4 regions of the Pseudomonas sp. YY-1 genome follow, and region 4 is predicted to be linked to each of the others. Evidence: riboswitches for the same ligand, from Rfam matches in the RefSeq annotation. Region 4 holds a riboswitch; each other region holds the start of a gene.
The links. Region 4 has a riboswitch for cobalamin ahead of CXP40_RS09555 (energy-coupling factor ABC transporter permease). Riboswitches for the same ligand answer to the same signal wherever they lie in the genome.
Positions count from the first base shown of each region.

Region 1: another riboswitch for cobalamin. It lies ahead of cobO (cob(I)yrinic acid a,c-diamide adenosyltransferase); the one in region 4 lies ahead of CXP40_RS09555 (energy-coupling factor ABC transporter permease).
Region 2: another riboswitch for cobalamin. It lies ahead of cobW (cobalamin biosynthesis protein CobW); the one in region 4 lies ahead of CXP40_RS09555 (energy-coupling factor ABC transporter permease).
Region 3: another riboswitch for cobalamin. It lies ahead of CXP40_RS13190 (TonB-dependent siderophore receptor); the one in region 4 lies ahead of CXP40_RS09555 (energy-coupling factor ABC transporter permease).

Region 1 covers NZ_PJLX01000007.1:114,851-119,056, reverse strand. The annotation lists gene bluB (5,6-dimethylbenzimidazole synthase) at 1-201, opposite strand, end outside; gene CXP40_RS12110 (cobyrinate a,c-diamide synthase) at 198-1,490, opposite strand; gene cobO (cob(I)yrinic acid a,c-diamide adenosyltransferase) at 1,490-2,101, opposite strand; cobalamin riboswitch at 2,287-2,497, opposite strand; gene CXP40_RS12100 (hypothetical protein) at 2,537-2,857, opposite strand; gene CXP40_RS12095 (C40 family peptidase) at 2,868-3,392, opposite strand; gene CXP40_RS12090 (C40 family peptidase) at 3,520-4,152, opposite strand.
Region 2 covers NZ_PJLX01000008.1:32,148-36,353, forward strand. The annotation lists gene cobM (precorrin-4 C(11)-methyltransferase) at 355-1,110, opposite strand; gene CXP40_RS12925 (cobalamin biosynthesis protein) at 1,119-1,538, opposite strand; cobalamin riboswitch at 1,625-1,822, shown strand; gene cobW (cobalamin biosynthesis protein CobW) at 1,917-2,966, shown strand; gene cobN (cobaltochelatase subunit CobN) at 3,096-4,206, shown strand, end outside.
Region 3 covers NZ_PJLX01000008.1:91,858-96,063, reverse strand. The annotation lists gene CXP40_RS13190 (TonB-dependent siderophore receptor) at 1-1,584, opposite strand, end outside; cobalamin riboswitch at 1,918-2,112, opposite strand; gene CXP40_RS13185 (ferredoxin) at 2,231-2,923, opposite strand; gene CXP40_RS13180 (cobalt-precorrin-6A reductase) at 3,091-3,810, opposite strand; gene cbiE (precorrin-6y C5,15-methyltransferase (decarboxylating) subunit CbiE) at 3,807-4,206, opposite strand, start outside.
Region 4 covers NZ_PJLX01000005.1:203,571-207,776, reverse strand. The annotation lists gene amn (AMP nucleosidase) at 1-478, opposite strand, end outside; gene CXP40_RS09560 (hypothetical protein) at 546-1,274, shown strand; gene CXP40_RS09555 (energy-coupling factor ABC transporter permease) at 1,284-1,964, opposite strand; cobalamin riboswitch at 2,016-2,219, opposite strand; gene CXP40_RS09550 (PaaI family thioesterase) at 2,271-2,702, opposite strand; gene CXP40_RS09545 (acyl-CoA dehydrogenase family protein) at 2,715-4,206, opposite strand, start outside.

The DNA.
Region 1 (4,206 bases), on a different contig from region 4:
ACGCAATTGCGGATCGCGAATGCGCAGGAAGCGCCACGGCTGCATCAGGCCGACGCTGGGGGCGTGGTGCGCCGCCTCGAGCAGGCGCGCCAGCACCTCGGGCGGCACCTCGCCGCCGGCAAAATGGCGCATGTCGCGACGCTCGGCGATGACGCGGTATACCGCGGCACGCTCCTGCGCGCTGAAGGCATGGTCGGTCACGGACGCAACAGCGCGGCGGCTGCCTCCGGGTTGGAGGGCAGGTAGAAATGGATATAGCTGGCCGTTAGTCGCCCCAAACGATATACCGACTCAGCCACCGGCTTGCCATTCGGGCAACGGCCAAGCACCAGGGGCTGCAGCGGGCTGTCCAGTCGCGAGTGATGGTAGCTGTGGCCACGTAGCTCGCCTTCGGGCAGCGCCACTTCCTGCAGGGCCAACGCGGTCAGCCGCGGCTGCAAGGCCGCGCTGCCGCTGAGCAGGCCGAGCATGCGCCCGCTGGCACCTTGCTTGTCGCGCAGCTCATCGAGCAGATAGAGCATGCCGCCACATTCGGCCAGCAGCGGCTTGCCGGACTGGTGATGGGCGCGAATCGCGTCAGCCATGGCCTGATTGCTCTCCAGCTCGGAGAGGTACAACTCGGGGTAACCACCAGGCAGGTACAGACTGTCGACGTCGGGCAACGCGCTATCGACCAGTGGCGAGAAGTAGCGCAATTCGGCGCCTAGCGCCTGCAGCAGGTCGAGATTGGCCTGATAAAGGAAGGCGAACGCGGCATCACGCGCCACGCCGATGCGCACGCCATTCAGCAATGGCGCAGGTTCATCGAACTGCGGCGCGGCGAAGCTCACCGCTGGCGGCAGGTCGACGTTGGCGCTGGCGGCCAGGGCATCGGCGGCGGCGTCCAGGCGCGCATCCAGATCGGCCAACTCGCCCGCCTGCACCAGCCCCAGATGGCGGCTGGGCAATTCCACCGCGGCACTGCGCGGCAAGGCGCCGAACCAGTGGATGCTGGGCGGCAGGGCATCGCGCAGGATATCGCCATGGCGCGTGCTGGCGACGCGGTTGCCGAGCACCCCGGCAAAGGGCAGATCCGGCTGGAAGGTAGCCAGACCGTGGGCCAGCGCACCGAAGGTCTGCGCCATGGCCGCACCGTCGATAACCCCAAGCACCGGCACGCCGAAATGACGCGCCAGGTCGGCCGCCGACGGCTTACCGTCGAACAACCCCATCACCCCTTCGATCAGGATCAGATCAGCCTCGCCAGCGGCCCGCCACAGCAGGCGACGGCTTTCCGCCTCGCCAACCATGGCCAGGTCGAGCTGATACACCGGTGCGCCACTGGCACGAGCATGGATCATCGGGTCGAGAAAGTCCGGGCCGCACTTGAACAGCCGCACCCGACGTCCTTGACGCGTATGCAGGCGCGCCAGCGCGGCGGTGACGGTGGTCTTACCCTGGCCGGAAGCCGGGGCGGCAATCAACAGCGCCGGACAGTGACGTGCTTCCATCAGAATTCGATGCCCTTCTGCGCCTTTACCCCGGATTTGAACGCATGCTTGACCAGGCTCATCTCGGTGACCGTATCAGCCGCCTCGATCATCCCCGGCAAGGCGCCACGCCCGGTCACTACCACGTGCTGCAGCAGCGGCCGAGCCTCGATATCGGCCAGCACCGGCTCCAGTTCGAGGTAGCCATGCTTGAGTGCGATGTTCAGCTCGTCCAGCACCACCAGGCCGACGCACTCGTCGCTCAGCAGGCGGCGAGCCACCGCCCAGGCCTCCTGCGCCTTGGCGATATCGCGCTGGCGATCCTGGGTTTCCCAGGTAAAGCCCTCACCCATCACGTGGTAGCTGACTTCCTCGGGAAAGCGGCGGAAGAAGGATTCTTCACCGGTGCTGGCCGCGCCCTTGATGAACTGCACCACGCCGACCTTGAGGCCATGACCGAGGGCACGCGCGACCATGCCGAAGGCGCTGCTGCTCTTGCCTTTGCCATTGCCGCTGTGCACCAGCAACAGGCCGTATTCGTCCTGGGCCTGGGCGATCTTCTCGTCGATCAGGGCTTTCTTGCGCTGCATGCGCGCCTTGTGGCGGGCATCACGCTCGGTGGACTCGCTCATGCTGTGCTCCTGTACATCAGGCACCCGCGTCGACTGTCGGTAAACAGTACGAGCAACGATGGGGAGCAGATCGCGATGGTCCGCGCGTCCTCACCCTGGTGCCAATGGCTGGTCAGGCGAGCGGAAGACAGGAAGCACAACATCCCGGAAAAACCGGAGCGTCGGCCGGACAACGCCCTCCGCGATGCCGTGAAAATGCGACAGGCCGGTCTCCGGGCTTGTGAGCGAGCCCGAAGGTTCGGCACCGCGCCTTCCCGTGCGGTGCACAGTGGCCTTGAGCGGTGTTTGACTCACCTACCGTTGCGGGGGCAGCGCCGGCATTCGGACCGGCTTCCCTGTTTCACCCCATGGCTACCATTCACGGCAACTCGGGGCACCTGAAGCAAGGCGCGCAGGGTAGAGGCTGGCAGCCCTGCGCGTCAACGTCGAGACCGCTCAATGCCTGGGGGTGAAGCCCGGCGGCTTGCTGGCCAGCCATTCGACGAAGGTGCGCAGGCGCTCATCACCCAGCAGCGCGTCACGGCTGTTGTAGGTCAGCGCCAGCTCCTTTTCGCCGAACAGCCGGTGAATCTGGTTGTGGCAGGCGCGGCAGACCCAGAGCGTAGCCCTGATGCGCTCATGACGAGCGAAACGCTTCTGCACGTAGGTCTTGTCGTGCAGGGCCTTGGGAATCAGATGATGACGCGTCAGCGCAACGGGTCGCGCGCACAGCTCGCACACCTCGGGCTGAGGCGGTAGGCGAATGGGATCGACCATGGACAGTAATTCAGGGATTACGCGCGAGCTCTGGCGTGATGACGCGCTTGGCATCGAGATAGACGCCCTGCCAATAACCGCTGGTGAGGCTGTCCAGGCGCACCGTACCGCCGGTAGAGGGAGCATGCACGAAGCGGCCGTCGCCGACATAGATGCCGGCATGGCTGACGGCGCGTCCGCCATTGGTGGCAAAGAACACCAGGTCGCCACTTTTCAGGGCATCGCGACGGACATCTGGGGTGCGCATGGCACTCAGCTCACGCGTCGAACGCGGCAGGCTGATACCGGCAGCATCGCGATAAACATAGCCAATCAGGCCACTGCAGTCGAAACCACCTTCCGGGGTATTACCGCCATAACGATAGGGCGTACCAACCAGGCCGAGGGCGCGGAACAGCACATCTTCGGCACCACCCTGATAGGACGAAGCAGAGACTGGAGGACTATAGATAGGCTGGGGAGAGGGAGCGCGACTGCTGCAAGCACTCAGCAGCAGAGCGAGAGCGATGAGGGCAACACGGGTCGTGACGGGCATAAGCGAGGCGATCCTGAGCCTGAATGCGCTCTACTCTGCCGCTTGCAGACAAACGGCGCAACCCTCAGCACCTGCTCAAGGCTGACAAGACAGCCCTTGAACAGATTCTGCAGTTACGCCGTATGCATCAGTTATGACGCTTGGCAGCGACCTGATCTTCAACCGGAGCCAGCGCAAGGACGCGCTTGGCCTGCAGATAGCTGCGGTTCCAGTAGCTGTCGTCAAGGCTATCGATGCGCACACCACCACTGCGGCTGCTGCTGGAGTGGATGAACTGATCATCACCCAGGTAGATGCCGGCATGACTGACGCGACCACGACCACGATCATTGAACAGGATCAGATCACCCGGTTCCAGATCGGCGCGCGCCACCTTCGGCGCATCGAGGTTGATCAGCTCACGCGTGGAACGCGGCAGTTCCAGGCCGACTTCCTCGCGGAACAGGTAGCCGACAAAACCGCTGCAATCGAAACCAGACTGTACCGAGCTACCGCCGTAGCGATAACGGGTACCGATCAGCGAACGCCCGAGATCGAGCAGGCTGTCGGCCAGTTGCGGCATTTCATAGGGTTGATCGTCGATCAGCGCGTTGATCTCATCATCGGCAGGTTCATCCTGCTCGATCATCAGGCGAGTCACAGGTTCGACTGCTGCATCGCTGATCGGTTGCTGCGGCTGCGTCTGCGGCGCATGGCCGGCACAGGCAGCGAGAAAGACTGTGAGTGCGAGAGGCACGAGGGGTGCGAAGCGTTTTAGCATGGGCACGACCGTGTCGGTTGGATTTACAAGTTGGCGACTATGCCCTCTACCAAG
Region 2 (4,206 bases), on a different contig from region 4:
GAACTTTACCGGCTCAGTGCCCAGGCGTAGCAGTGGCTCGGTGGCAATCAATGTAAATGGATATATCTGTGCTGGGTGTGAGGGTCTCCCGCTCAAATGGTCAGGGTCCAGAGTGGGTTACCGATAGTCGACAATGGGTTGTTAACAAATGCCGTGGATCATCCTGTGGATATCCTCGTGATACCTGGCTGAAACCCCGTAACTGCGGGCCTTTCAGCCAGTTGTACAAAAACTGAACCCTCGAGAAATGGCTATCCACAATAGTCTTGGATAACTTTCATAATTTCTTGTTGATAAGTCGCCGACCATCAATGATTGCGCGGCTTTCGTGCATTTGTGCGGTTTATCGCCAAGTCAGTCGCGACCGGGGCGGTAGAGATGCCGATGGGCGGCGTCGTACAGCGCCGACTCGGCGAAGGCGCCTGGATCGAGCACGTGACCAACGAGGATCAACGCCGTACGGCGGAAATCCTTGGTCGCGACCTTGGCTTCGATGTCGGCCAGGGTACCCAATACCCAGTCCTGGTCCGGCCAGCTCGCTCTGTGGATAACCGCGATGGGGCAGTCGGCGCCGTAGTGCGGCAGCAATTCGGCCACGATCGCCGGTAGCTGGCGTACGCCGAGATGGATGGCCATGGTCGCGCGGTGTCTGGCCAGGTCATGCAACTGCTCACCCTCGGGCATCGGCGAGGTGGTGCCGTAGCGGGTGAGGATCAGCGTCTGGGCGATGCCGGGCAGGGTCAGTTCACTTTCCAGCAGCGCCGCGCAGGCGGCTGTGGCGGTGACGCCGGGAATGATCTCGAAGGGAATGCCCAAGGCGCGCAGCTCGCGAATCTGTTCGCCAATGGCGCCATACAGTGAAGGGTCGCCGGAATGCACGCGGGCTACATCCTGGCCGCGCTTATGGGCCTGATGCAGCAGGTTGATGATTTCACCAAGATTCAGTTCGGCGGTATTCACCACCTGCTCGGCACTGTGACCCTGCAGCACCGCCTCGGGCACCAGCGAACCGGCATACAGAATGACCGGGCAGGAACGGATCAGGCGTTGGCCCTTGACGGTGATCAGTTCAGGATCGCCGGGGCCGGCGCCGATGAAGTAGACGGTCATGCGGGTTCTCAATCGAATGTGGCCAGCGCACAGGTGGCGCTGGCGCTGCGGTTTTTCTCGCCGAGCAGGCTGGCTGAAGTTCCCATGCGCGCCGCCAGCGCGAGGGCGCAAGGCTCGGCTACGGAGGGGCTGCCTGTTACGGCTTCGGTGAATGCATTGCCGGCTGTCATGGCTTGATAGGTGCTTAGTTGCTCGGGCGAGAAAAAAACCAGCTCCAGACCCAGTCCTTCAGCCAGACCTAGCAGACCGGCTTCGCCGTGCTTGTGGTCAATACTGGCCAATCCCGCGAGGTTATCCACAGTCAGCCCATATCGCGCCAGGCTGTGAGTCAGCAGGTCGAGTAGTTCGTCCTGTGCACAACCACGTCGACAGCCCAGGCCGGCAACCACCCAGGGGGCAGCAAGGGGATCGAGGTGGCTGGCGGTCATGAGCGGCATTCGTGTCGGAGGGTGACGTAGCTCATCATGGCACCTGCCAGCGGTCAACCGCGATTGACCGGCCGCCGCGGCCTGCGTAGCCTTCTCGCTTTCGAGGTTCTTCCCGGCAAGCCGCCGGGGAGCTAAGAGGGAACAGGGTCGATGCCCTGGCTGCCCCCGCAACTGTAAACGGTCTTAAACCCTTCAATGCACCACTGCTCTATAGCGGGAAGGTGAAGGGATGCGCGTAGCGCAAGCCGTGAGCCAGGAGACCTGCCTCGATAGACCAGCCACATGCTCGGACGGGGTGATCCGACGCGGCCAGCACGCCCTTGCGTGCCCGCCTGCGCGTACCCGTCCGCCGAACTTAACGACGCCACGGGGCCCTCCATGAAAACCCTCGCCAAACTGCCTGTCACCATCGTCACCGGTTTTCTCGGTGCCGGCAAAACCACTTTGCTGCGTCACCTGCTGGCCAATGCCGGCGGCCGCCGTATCGCGGTGATCGTCAACGAGTTCGGTGAGCTGGGCATCGATGGCGAGATCCTCAAGCAGTGCTCCATTGGTTGCAGCGAAGAGGAAGCCAACGGCCGCGTCTTCGAGTTGGCCAACGGTTGCCTGTGCTGCACCGTGCAGGAAGAGTTCTTCCCGGTGATGCGCGAGCTGGTGGCGCGCCGTGGTGACCTAGACCATATCCTCATCGAGACCAGCGGCCTGGCGTTGCCCAAACCGCTGGTACAGGCCTTCAACTGGCCAGAAATCCGCAACGCCTGCACCGTCGATGCGGTGATCACCGTGGTCGACAGCCCGGCGGTGCTCGCCGGCACCTTCGCTGCCTTCCCCGACCAAGTGGACGAACAGCGCAAGCTCGACCCCAACCTCGACCACGAATCGCCGCTGCACGAACTGTTCGCCGACCAGCTGGCCAGCGCCGACCTGGTGATCCTCAACAAGGCCGACCTGCTCGACGTCGAGGCGCTGGCCGCCGTACGTGCCGAGGTGGCCGAAGAACTACCGCCGGCGGTCAAGGTGATCGAGGCGCACGGCGGCGAACTGCCGTTGGATGTGCTGCTGGGCCTGAACAGCGAGACCGAGCTGCATATCGACAGTCGCCGTACTCATCATGACGATGAAGACGAGGATCACGATCACGAAGAATTCGACTCGTTCCACGTGGAACTACCGGAAACAGAGGAGGCGCGCCTGCTGGCCGCGCTGAAGGACGCAGTGGCCAAGTACGGCATTCTGCGGGTTAAAGGCTTTGCGGCGATCCCTGGCAAACCCATGCGCCTGCTGGTGCAGGGCGTTGGCCAGCGCTTCGACCGCCACTTCGACCGCGCCTGGCAGGCCGACGAGCCGCGCCTGAGCCGCCTGGTGGTGATCGGCCAGCAGCTCGACCGCGCGGCTATCGAGGCCGAGCTGAAAGCGGCGCTGGCTTGATACAGAGCGTAGGGCGTACTTGATCGTAGGGCGGACTCAGGAGCGAAGCGAACAGTCCGCCGGATAACTGAGTCCACCCTACGGCGCTAAGACCAATCGCGGCTAAAGCCCCCTCCCACAGAGCCGAATATGCACTTACTGCGCACCCAGCCCGGCGCCCAACTGCCGGCCGACAGCATCGCCGACCTTGGCCAGACGCCTGCCGAGCTGGTGCTGCTGTGCACGGGGGATTCGCATCTGTCGTTGCTGGCTGAAGCCGCCCGGCAACTGCCGGACGACTACCCCAGCCTGCGCCTGGCCAGCCCGGCGCAACTGAGCAACAACGCCTCGGTCGATTTCTACGTCGAGCAGGTGCTGCAGCATGCCAAGGTCATCCTGATCTCCGTGCATGGCGGGGTGAGTTACTGGCGCTATGGCGTCGAGCGCCTGGTGGAACTGGGCGCGCGCGGCGCTACGGTGATCATGGTGCCCGGTGACGACAAGCCCGACCCGGAGCTGAATGCGCTCGGCAACGTCAGTGAAGAAGACAGCCAGCGCCTCTGGCAGTACCTGCGCCAGGGCGGCTTGGATAATGCTCGCCAGCTATTTCGCTGCATCGGCAGCCGCTGGCTGGGCCGTGATGACAGCTGGCAGGAGCCGCAACCGCTGCCGCGTGTCGGCCTCTATCATCCGCAGCGCAGCCCGGCGGCGCTGGCTGACTGGCAGGCGCAGTGGCAACCGGATGCGCCTGTGGTGGCGCTGCTGTTCTACCGCAACCATGTGCAATCGGCGAACACCGCCTTCGTCGATACCTTCTGCGCGCACCTTGTTCGGCAGGGCCTCAACCCGCTGCCGATTGCCGTGGCCAGCCTCAAGGAGGCGGCCTGCCTGGATCAGGTGCAGGCCTGGCTGGGCGAGACGAGCACCGCGCTGATCATCAATACCACCGGCTTTGCCCTGTCCAACCCCGAGGCGCCGCAGGCGCGGGTGTTCCGTCGCGATATCCCGGTGCTGCAGGCCATCTGCTCGCTGGACAACCAGGCGCAGTGGCAGGCCAGCGCCCAGGGCCTGGGCTCGCGCGACCTGGCCATGCACGTGGTACTGCCCGAACTGGATGGCCGACTGATCGGCACCGCCATCAGCTTCAAGGGCCTGGCCTGGCGCAGCGAGCGTAGCCAGAGCGATGTGGTGTGCTACCAGGCGCACGAGCCAGGTATGGCCTACGTCTCCGAAATAGCGCGTAACTGGTGCCAGTTGGCGA
Region 3 (4,206 bases), on a different contig from region 4:
GCCACGCCCATCCCAGAAGGCCTGCTTGAGACCGAACTCGGTCTGCCTGGACTCGGTGAGGTCCATCTGCTGCTGGCCCGGATTGAGCGTGATGAGGTTGTTCACCCCGTCCTCGCTGGTGGAGTACTGGCCGTACAACGACAGGTGCGGGGTAACAGCGAAGACCAGACCGGCACGCCAGTTGCCGCCGCTCAGGCTGCGATCGGAGCGGGTGCCGGCACGCAGGTCGTCACGGTCGATATGGTTCTGGTCACGACGAATGCCGCTGACCAGTGACCAGCGCTCGCTGAGCTGCAGCTGGTTCTCGGCGAACAGGGCGAAGGTCCGGGTCTCGCTACGCGAATGCGGGCGATAGGCATCGAGGCTCTGGTAGTAGTCCGGCGCCGGGTTCCACGGGTCGATGAGCTCACCACCGCCGACATCGGTGTAGGGCGAGTTGTTGGCCAGGTTGAAACGGATGCGGTTGAACTCGCCACCGACCAGGGTGCGGCTGGCCAAGCCAAACAGCGAATGGTTAAAAGTGAAGGTCTGGCGGTCGCCGATCTGTTCCTGGTTGTGCTTGATCTCCAGATGTTCGCGGCGGTTGAGCTGACCCTGAGCGGCGTCCCAGGTGAAGTTCTCGGCGTTACGCCAGTAGCGGCGCGCTTTGAGGTAGTAAAGCTGGTTGCTGGCGCTGACCTGATCGGAAAGCGTCCAGTCGCTGGTCAGTCGCGTCCACTGCTCGTGGTAGGCGATCTCGGCGTTACGCACGTTGTAGTTTTTCTCGCGCAGGCTGTCGCGCAACTTGCCATCGACCAACGGGGTACCGAAATAGCTGCCAGGCTGCAACTTGCCCTGGTCGTGAGCCAGGGTGAAGGCCAGGTCATCGTTGACCTGCCAGCGCAACGCAGCGCTCAGGCCCAGGTTCTGCGAGTCGTCGCGGTCCACCCAGCCATGGCTGGCCTCACGGTTGAAGTTGAGGCGGTAACTCAGGGTGTCGCTCAGCGAACCGCCGCTATCCAGCGCCTGCTGATTGCGGTCGAACGAGCCGTAGCCGAAGCGCACGTGGTTTTTGATCTCGCCCTCGAAGGGCTTCTTCGCCAACACGTTGACCACCGCGCCCGTGGTGCCTTCGCCGTACAGCACCGAGGCCGGGCCACGCAGCACGTCGATACGCTCGACCATCCACGGATCGTGCGGGAACGATACGGTGCCCATGCCGGTGTACATGCGGATGCCATCGAACAACGTCATCACCGAGGCATGGCCGGTGAAACCGCGCGCCGACAGCGCGGTGCCACCGTTGCCGGGCGCACCGATATCGCTGATACCCGCTGTACGCGTCACCGCATCCTGCACCGTCAGGTTGTTGCGTTCGCGTACCTCTGCGCCGCTCAGGCTGGTGGTGCTGGCCGGGGTTTGCAGGGCCGACAGGTCGAGGCGCGAGCCAGCCGTGGTCGGCGTGTGCAGGCTGGTCTCGCCCTCCTGCGCGGCTTGCGCCTGGACGGTGACAGCGGGGAGATCGACAGCGGAGTCATCGGCCAGGGCGGTACCGCCAGCCAAGACCAGCAATGGCAGAGAGCAGAAGCGCAAGAGGTGTTGCACGTGAACAATTCCGGGGCGTTGAAGAGGCTCGTCGAGTCGCTTCGAGGCGTTGGAATCGGGGCTTGCAACGGCCAGTGACGACCGCGAATGACCCTGGCCTGAAGCGATAATCTTAGTGTTATAACATAACATTATCTTGTTTTGCAGGTAGCTGAAAACGAGCCCAGGCCCTTCTTTCAGGCATGACGAAAAGAGGTTCTTGTAGCGGAAATGGCGCGCCATATTGCTTCCATCGCAAAGAGAAAAGGCACGGCAATCCGATGGAAAATGCGCAACAGCAGACAGGGGCACGGGGCTCCCTACTGGAGTCAACGCCCGCCCACCGCGGGTTGCCAGACACAAACGACTCCAGGCCGGTCTCCGGGCTTGCGAGGGTCATGAACGCATCGCCTTCCCATGCGCGTGGCGCACAGTGGCGTATCGATGCGGTCGCTCGCTTACCGTTGCGGGGGCAGCGTCGGACTTGAACCGACTTCCCGTTTCACCTCACGCGCGGCGGCGTGAGACACCTGAAGCGGGGCGGATATGACCACCCGCCTCCACTGAAGTCAAGGCGCGGGACATTTTGTGGGAGGCGCTTTAGTGGCGATTGCTCTTCTGCAGGAGCGACTGACCGGCATTGCGCTTCAGCCGCGAAAGGGTGGCGTTAAGCCTGCTCGTCGATACGCAGCTCCGGCAACGCCCTACCCGCCACCAGGCGCTCATCGACCAGGCGGATCACCGCCGCCTCATCCTTGATGCCATACCACTCGCCCTGTGGATAAAGGCTCGCGGTCGGGCCCAGGTCACAGGGAAACTGGCACTGGCTGCGGGTGATATGCACACCGCCCTCGCACTCCAGCTTGCCGGCGGCCTTGAGCCGCTGGCGCAAGGTTTTCCACAGGCCCAGCGCGCCCTTGCGCGTGCAGCGCGGGCCGTTGCACAGCAGCAGGCGCTGCGCATGCGGGGGAATCTGCGACCAGGCGTGGTGCTCCGGCACGGGCGGTACGTCGCTACAGGGGAGATGCGCTTCGTGATGCGCCAACAGCGCACCCAGTCCATCGAGCCAAATGTCCTCCAGCGCCGTGCAAACCACGAACACCTCGGCTCCGTCGCCCCGCTCGGCGATACGTTCACGCAGCCAGTCGCGGTGCGCAGCATCGGCGCGCGGCTCCAGCTCGACCACCAGCAGCGGGCGTGGCGCCTCATCGATGGCCAGCCAGAAACCATCCTGCTCCGTGTCATGCAGGTGCGCTTCACCAAGCAGCGTTTCGATGCGCTGCCGCAGATGCTCGGCCGAGGCTCCACGACCCAGGCCGGGGCCGATGAACAGAACGCGGGCGTAGGGGGTTTGGCTCATGACGGTCTCCAAAACGGGCCGGCAGTCTAGCAGCGTGCGTAGGGTGGACGTCGCTTTTCACGTCCACCAAAGCGGTGGATCGATAAAGCGCGATGCAACCGCCGCGACGATCGCAAGCGTAGGGCGGGTGCAACCCGCCAGACCGGCGTTGGCGGGTTTCACCCGCCCTACAGGGACAGCGCCTCGTAGAGAGCGTCCAACTCCGCGAACTCCCGCGTTACCGCCGGCAACTGCGGCCGACGTAATAGCAACACCGGCAATCCAAGCTCACGGGCGACTTGCAACTTCGGTTCGGTGGACGCGCTGCCGCTGTTCTTGCTCACCAGCACGTCGCAACACAGGCGGGCGAACAGGGCGCGTTCCTCGTCCAGCGAGAACGGCCCGCGCGCACCGATAATCTCGGCGCGCGGCGGCGCCGGCTCGGCCTGCAGGCAGCGCACCGTCCAGTGCTGGTGTTCAGGGATTTCATGCAGATGCGCCAGCGGCTCACGCCCGGAGGTGAAGAACGGCCGTTCGAATGGCGCCAATGCGCGGATCAGCTCATCCCAACCGTCCACTTCGCGCCAGTCGTCATCCGCGCCGGCCTGCCAGCCAGGGCGACGCAATGCCCAGCACGGCACGTCTGCGATTTCTGCGGCGCGGGCCGCGTTGTGGCTGATCTGCACCGCATAGGGGTGGGTCAGGTCCAGCAGCAGTTCAATGCCTTCGTCGGCGATAAAGGCTGCCAGGCCCTCGGCACCGCCGAAGCCGCCGACGCGCACGCGGCAGGCCAGGTCGTCCGGCACCCGACCAAGACCGGCCAGGCTGTACACCGTCTCCGGACCCAGCCGACGCGCCAGACGCAGCGCTTCGGTAGTGCCGCCAAGCAGCAGGAGTCGCGCGCTCACGGCTTGCGCACAGTCAGCAGGGTGATCGGCAGCGCCGCACGCCAAGTGTCGAAGCCGCCCAACGGCTGCGCCTGGGCCACGGTCAGACGCAGCAGCTCACCGCCGTGCTGCTCACGGAAGGCGACCAGCGCCGCCTCACTCTGAATGGTCACGGCATTGGCCAGCAGACGCCCGCCCGGCTTGAGCGCGGCCCAGCAATCATCGAGCACGCCTGGCACGGTGACGCCGCCGCCGATGAAGATCGCATCCGGTGCCGGCAGTCCATCCAGTGCTTCGGGCGCATGTCCAGCGACCAGTTGCAGACCGGGCACGCCGAGGGCATCACGGTTGTGGCGGATATGATCCTGACGCCCTTCGTTGGCCTCGATGGCAATGGCCAGGCAGGTCGGATGGGCG
Region 4 (4,206 bases):
CGCCACTGCCGGCCAGCTCATCGCCGCCCTCGACCACGTATGGGTAAGGAATGTTCTGCTGGCTGCGGCCGACTTCCACACGCAGGGTGAAGTCGTTCATCAATGGGCGCAGCTGCTCCAGCAAGTATTTGCGAAAGGCCGCCGGCTGGGTCACCGTGATGGCGTAGGTGCCCGGCACCTGTACCTTGGCATAGGCGCGCACGGTGGTCGGCACCTCGCCCTGGCACAGGTAGGTCAGGCGCAATTCGGGGTAGCGAAACAGACAGTGCTCGCTGGCATCGGGGCGGATGCGCTCCTTGAGGTAGCGCTTGAGAGCGTGGCTCAGGGCGCCAGTGGCCTCCTGGTGCAACGCGGCGAGGCGGTCGACTGCTTCTTCGGGGGTATGGGCAATGATGAAATCATCTGAGCAGGCTTTCACTGTGCATCTTCCTGACTGAACGTACGCGCCTATCTTGCCTGCATACGGTGACGAAAACATAGCGCGACAGACCTCACATCGCGCTGCCAACGACTAGGCTTGGAGCAATTGCCCAGAGGTCATCTTCATGCGTCGTGCAATCGTTGTGCTGTTGGTCGTGGCCTCGTGCTCAAGCACTCAAGCTGGTGAACTCGATGGCCACTACCGGGCCACGCTCGACGGCCAGTCGAGCGAGCTGATCCTGCGCCAGAACGACACCATGGTGGAAGGCGAGTACGTGGAGAACCAGCATCTACGCCTGATCGTCAAAGGCCGTTACGACGGCAAACTGCTACGTGCCGAGATCAGCGACCCACAGACCGGCCTGCTGCTGGCCAACATGAACGCCACCTATGCCAACGCCATGCTCAACACCAGCATTGCGGCGCGCAATCCCCGCAACGGCGAGGCGCTGGAACGCCAGGCATTGTTCCAGCGCGAAGCCGCAACAACGGCGGCGACGCCTTCCGTCGCAGGCGCTCAGGATTCGGCGCTGGTCGGCACCTGGGTGCACGAGAAGATCATCAACAGCGGCGGCGCCAACTTCGCCTCGTTCAACACCCTGATGACCCTTCAACTGAATGCCGACGGTAGCGTCACGCAGTGGAGTCGCTCGGTCGGCGGCGGCAGCGACTGGAGCTACGACAGCCCCGGCGAGATGCAGTACAGCGGTCACTGGCGCAGCCAGGACGGCATGCTGATGGTGCGCCTGAGTGGCGCCACCGATTATCAACCTGCCGCCTACTACCGCTTCAGCGACCAGTACCTGGTCACCGAGAGCAATACCGGCAAGATGATCTGGCAGCGCCGCCGCTGAGTGACGGGGTCAGGCAGTCTGATGCAGGCGCACGTTGAACAGCGGCCCCTGGCTGAAGCGCGACAGCGCCTTGGCCCCGGCCAGCACACCCAGGTCGATCAGCGGTTCGACCAGGATCACGCTCATATAGGCCAGACCGAAACTGCCCACGGCCGCCAGGTTCTCGCTGGAGAAGCCGTGACCGTAGAAGGCCCAGAACGCAACCCAGGCGACGATGCCGCCCTGATAGGCAGTCGACAGCGCCAGCGCCTGCTTGTAGGAAAGATCGACGTACGCGGTGCCGGGCGCAACGATGCGCTTGGCCAGCAGGCTGATGCCCCACAGCGGGATCAGCAGCGTGGTGACGTTCATGCCGTACTGCGGCAGGTCGAACTGAGCGAACAGCAGCCCCTGCAGCAGCAAACCAGCCGCCAGACCGATGGCTGCGGCACCAGCGCCGAACAGCAACAACAAGGTAGAACCAAGGATCAGGTGCACCTCGGAAACGCCCACCGCATGATGCGGAAACACCTCGAAGAAGCAGAACACCAGCGCGGTGGTCAGCAGGCTGCGCAGCGCCAGGGCGGCGGCACCACCGTTGCTGCGGACGCTGTCCAGGGCGAGTTTGGCGGTCAGGCCGAAAGCGGTGACGGCCGTTGCGTAGCTGAGCAGGATCTTGGCGCCTTCGACGACACCGGGTTCGATATGCATGCGAGTTCCTTTGCCGCGCCCACCGCGCGACGATTCGGATAGAGGGTGGGCGAAACGCCCGTTGTCGATGGCAGGTCTCCTGGCTCACGGCTTGGCACTCCGCCCGCCTTCCCGACCGGAGTCAGTGGCATGAGGGCATCGTTCGCCGCTTACAGTTGCGGGGGCAGCCAGGGCATTGGCGAGATTCGCCGCACCCTGTTCCCTTTTCATCCGCGTCACGTACGTGCACGCAGAACCATCAGCGGCAAGATTACTCGCCTGCCCGGCTAAAAAACAGCGTGCCGGGCAATCACATTCGGGCCTTGCTCAGGCCGGCAGCGTCACCACGGCCATGGTCACCGAAGCCTTGCTGTACAGGCGTTTCTCGCCGTTTTCCTCGCCGAACACCTCGGCCTCGACCACAGTCGCCTGGCGCCCGGCCTTGAGCACCTCGGCGCGGCAGAACAGGCGTTCACTGCGCGCCGGGCGTAGCAGGTTGACCTTGAACTCCAGGGTCAGCACCGTCTGCCCCTCGGCCACCAGCGTCGCGGCGGCAGCACCGGCCGCATGATCGGCCAGAGTGGTCTGTACACCAGCGTGGATGAAACCGTTCTGCTGCAGGTGGCGCGGCTGGATATCCAGCTCCGCCTCGACCCAACCTGGGCCGCAGTCGGTAGCTCGAATGCCCAGGTCGTTGATGAAGTTGGCATCGGCGAAGCCTCGCTCGACCAACTCGCGATAACGCGGATGTGCTTGCATGCGGGCCTCCGGTCAGGCCAGGTGCGGCGTGCTACGCGCCAGCAGCGCCTCGACGTCGACACCGCGTGGCAGGGTGCCATAGACGCGGCCACGGCCATCCAGGCGGCTGGCGATAAAGGCATCGGAGACGGTGGCGTTGCCCGCCTCCAGCAGCAGCTTGGCCTGCAGCGCCACAGCCATGTCTTCGGTGAGCTGGCGCGCGCGGTACTGGATATCGGCGGTATCGGCAAAATCGGCTTTCAGACGCTGGATATGTGCCTTCAGGCGAGCATCGCCATGGCCATCGCCCAGCTCGGCGAACAGCGCATCGAGCACGCCGGGCTCCTTGGACAATGCGCGCAGCACGTCCAGGCATTGCACGTTGCCGGAGCCTTCCCAGATCGAGTTGACCGGCGCTTCGCGGTACAGGCGCGGCAGGATGGTTTCCTCGACGTAACCGGCGCCGCCCATGCACTCGCTGGCCTCGTAGATCATTTCCGGCGCGCGCTTGCAGATCCAGTACTTGCCCACGGCTGTGACCAGACGAGCGAATTTGTCTTCCTGCGCGTCATGCTGGTGGTCGAGCGCGCGCCCCATGCGCATGCACAGCGCCAGCGCGGCTTCGCTCTCCAGCGCCAGGTCAGCCAGCACGTTCTGCATCAACGGCTGGTCGGCGAGCAGCTTGCCGCCCACCTGACGATGCGCGCAGTGGTGCGCGGCCTGGGTCAGCGCCTGGCGCATCAGGCTGCTGGAGCCGACCATGCAATCGAAGCGGGTCATGGCCACCATCTCGATGATGGTCGGCACACCGCGGCCTTCCTCGCCGAGCATCCAGGCGAAGGCGCCGCGGTACTCCACCTCACTGGAAGCGTTGGCCCAATTGCCCAGTTTGTTCTTCAGGCGCTGGATGTAGAACGCGTTGCGCGTGCCGTCCGGGCGGTGACGCGGCAGCAGGAAGCACGACAGGCCCTTGTCGGTGTAGGCCAGGGTAAGGAAGGCGTCGCACATCGGCGCCGAGCAGAACCATTTGTGGCCAACCAGCTCGTAGCCTTGCCCCGGCCCGCCAAGGCCGATGGGATAGGCGCGGGTGGTGTTGGCGCGCACGTCGGTGCCGCCCTGTTTCTCGGTCATGGCCATGCCGATGGTGACGCCGGTCTTCTGCTCCATCGGCAGGTTGCGCGGGTCGTACTCGGTGGCGAGGATCTTCGGCAGCCACTGCTCGGCCACGTTGGCTTGCAGGCGGATGGCGGGCACCGCGGCAAAGGTCATGGTCAGCGGGCAGCCACTGGCGGCCTCGGCCTGGCTGTGCATATAGGTCAGACCGGCGCGTGCGACGTGCGCGCCGGCGCGCGGGTCGGTCCAGGGCAGCGACGGCAGGCCGTGCTCGACCGCCGTACGCATCAGCTCGTGGTAGGCCGGATGGAACTCCACCAGATCGATACGATTACCGTAGCGGTCATGACTCTTGAACACTGGCTTGTTCTCGTTGGCGAGAAAGCCGGCCTGCATCAGGGCACCGCCGGCC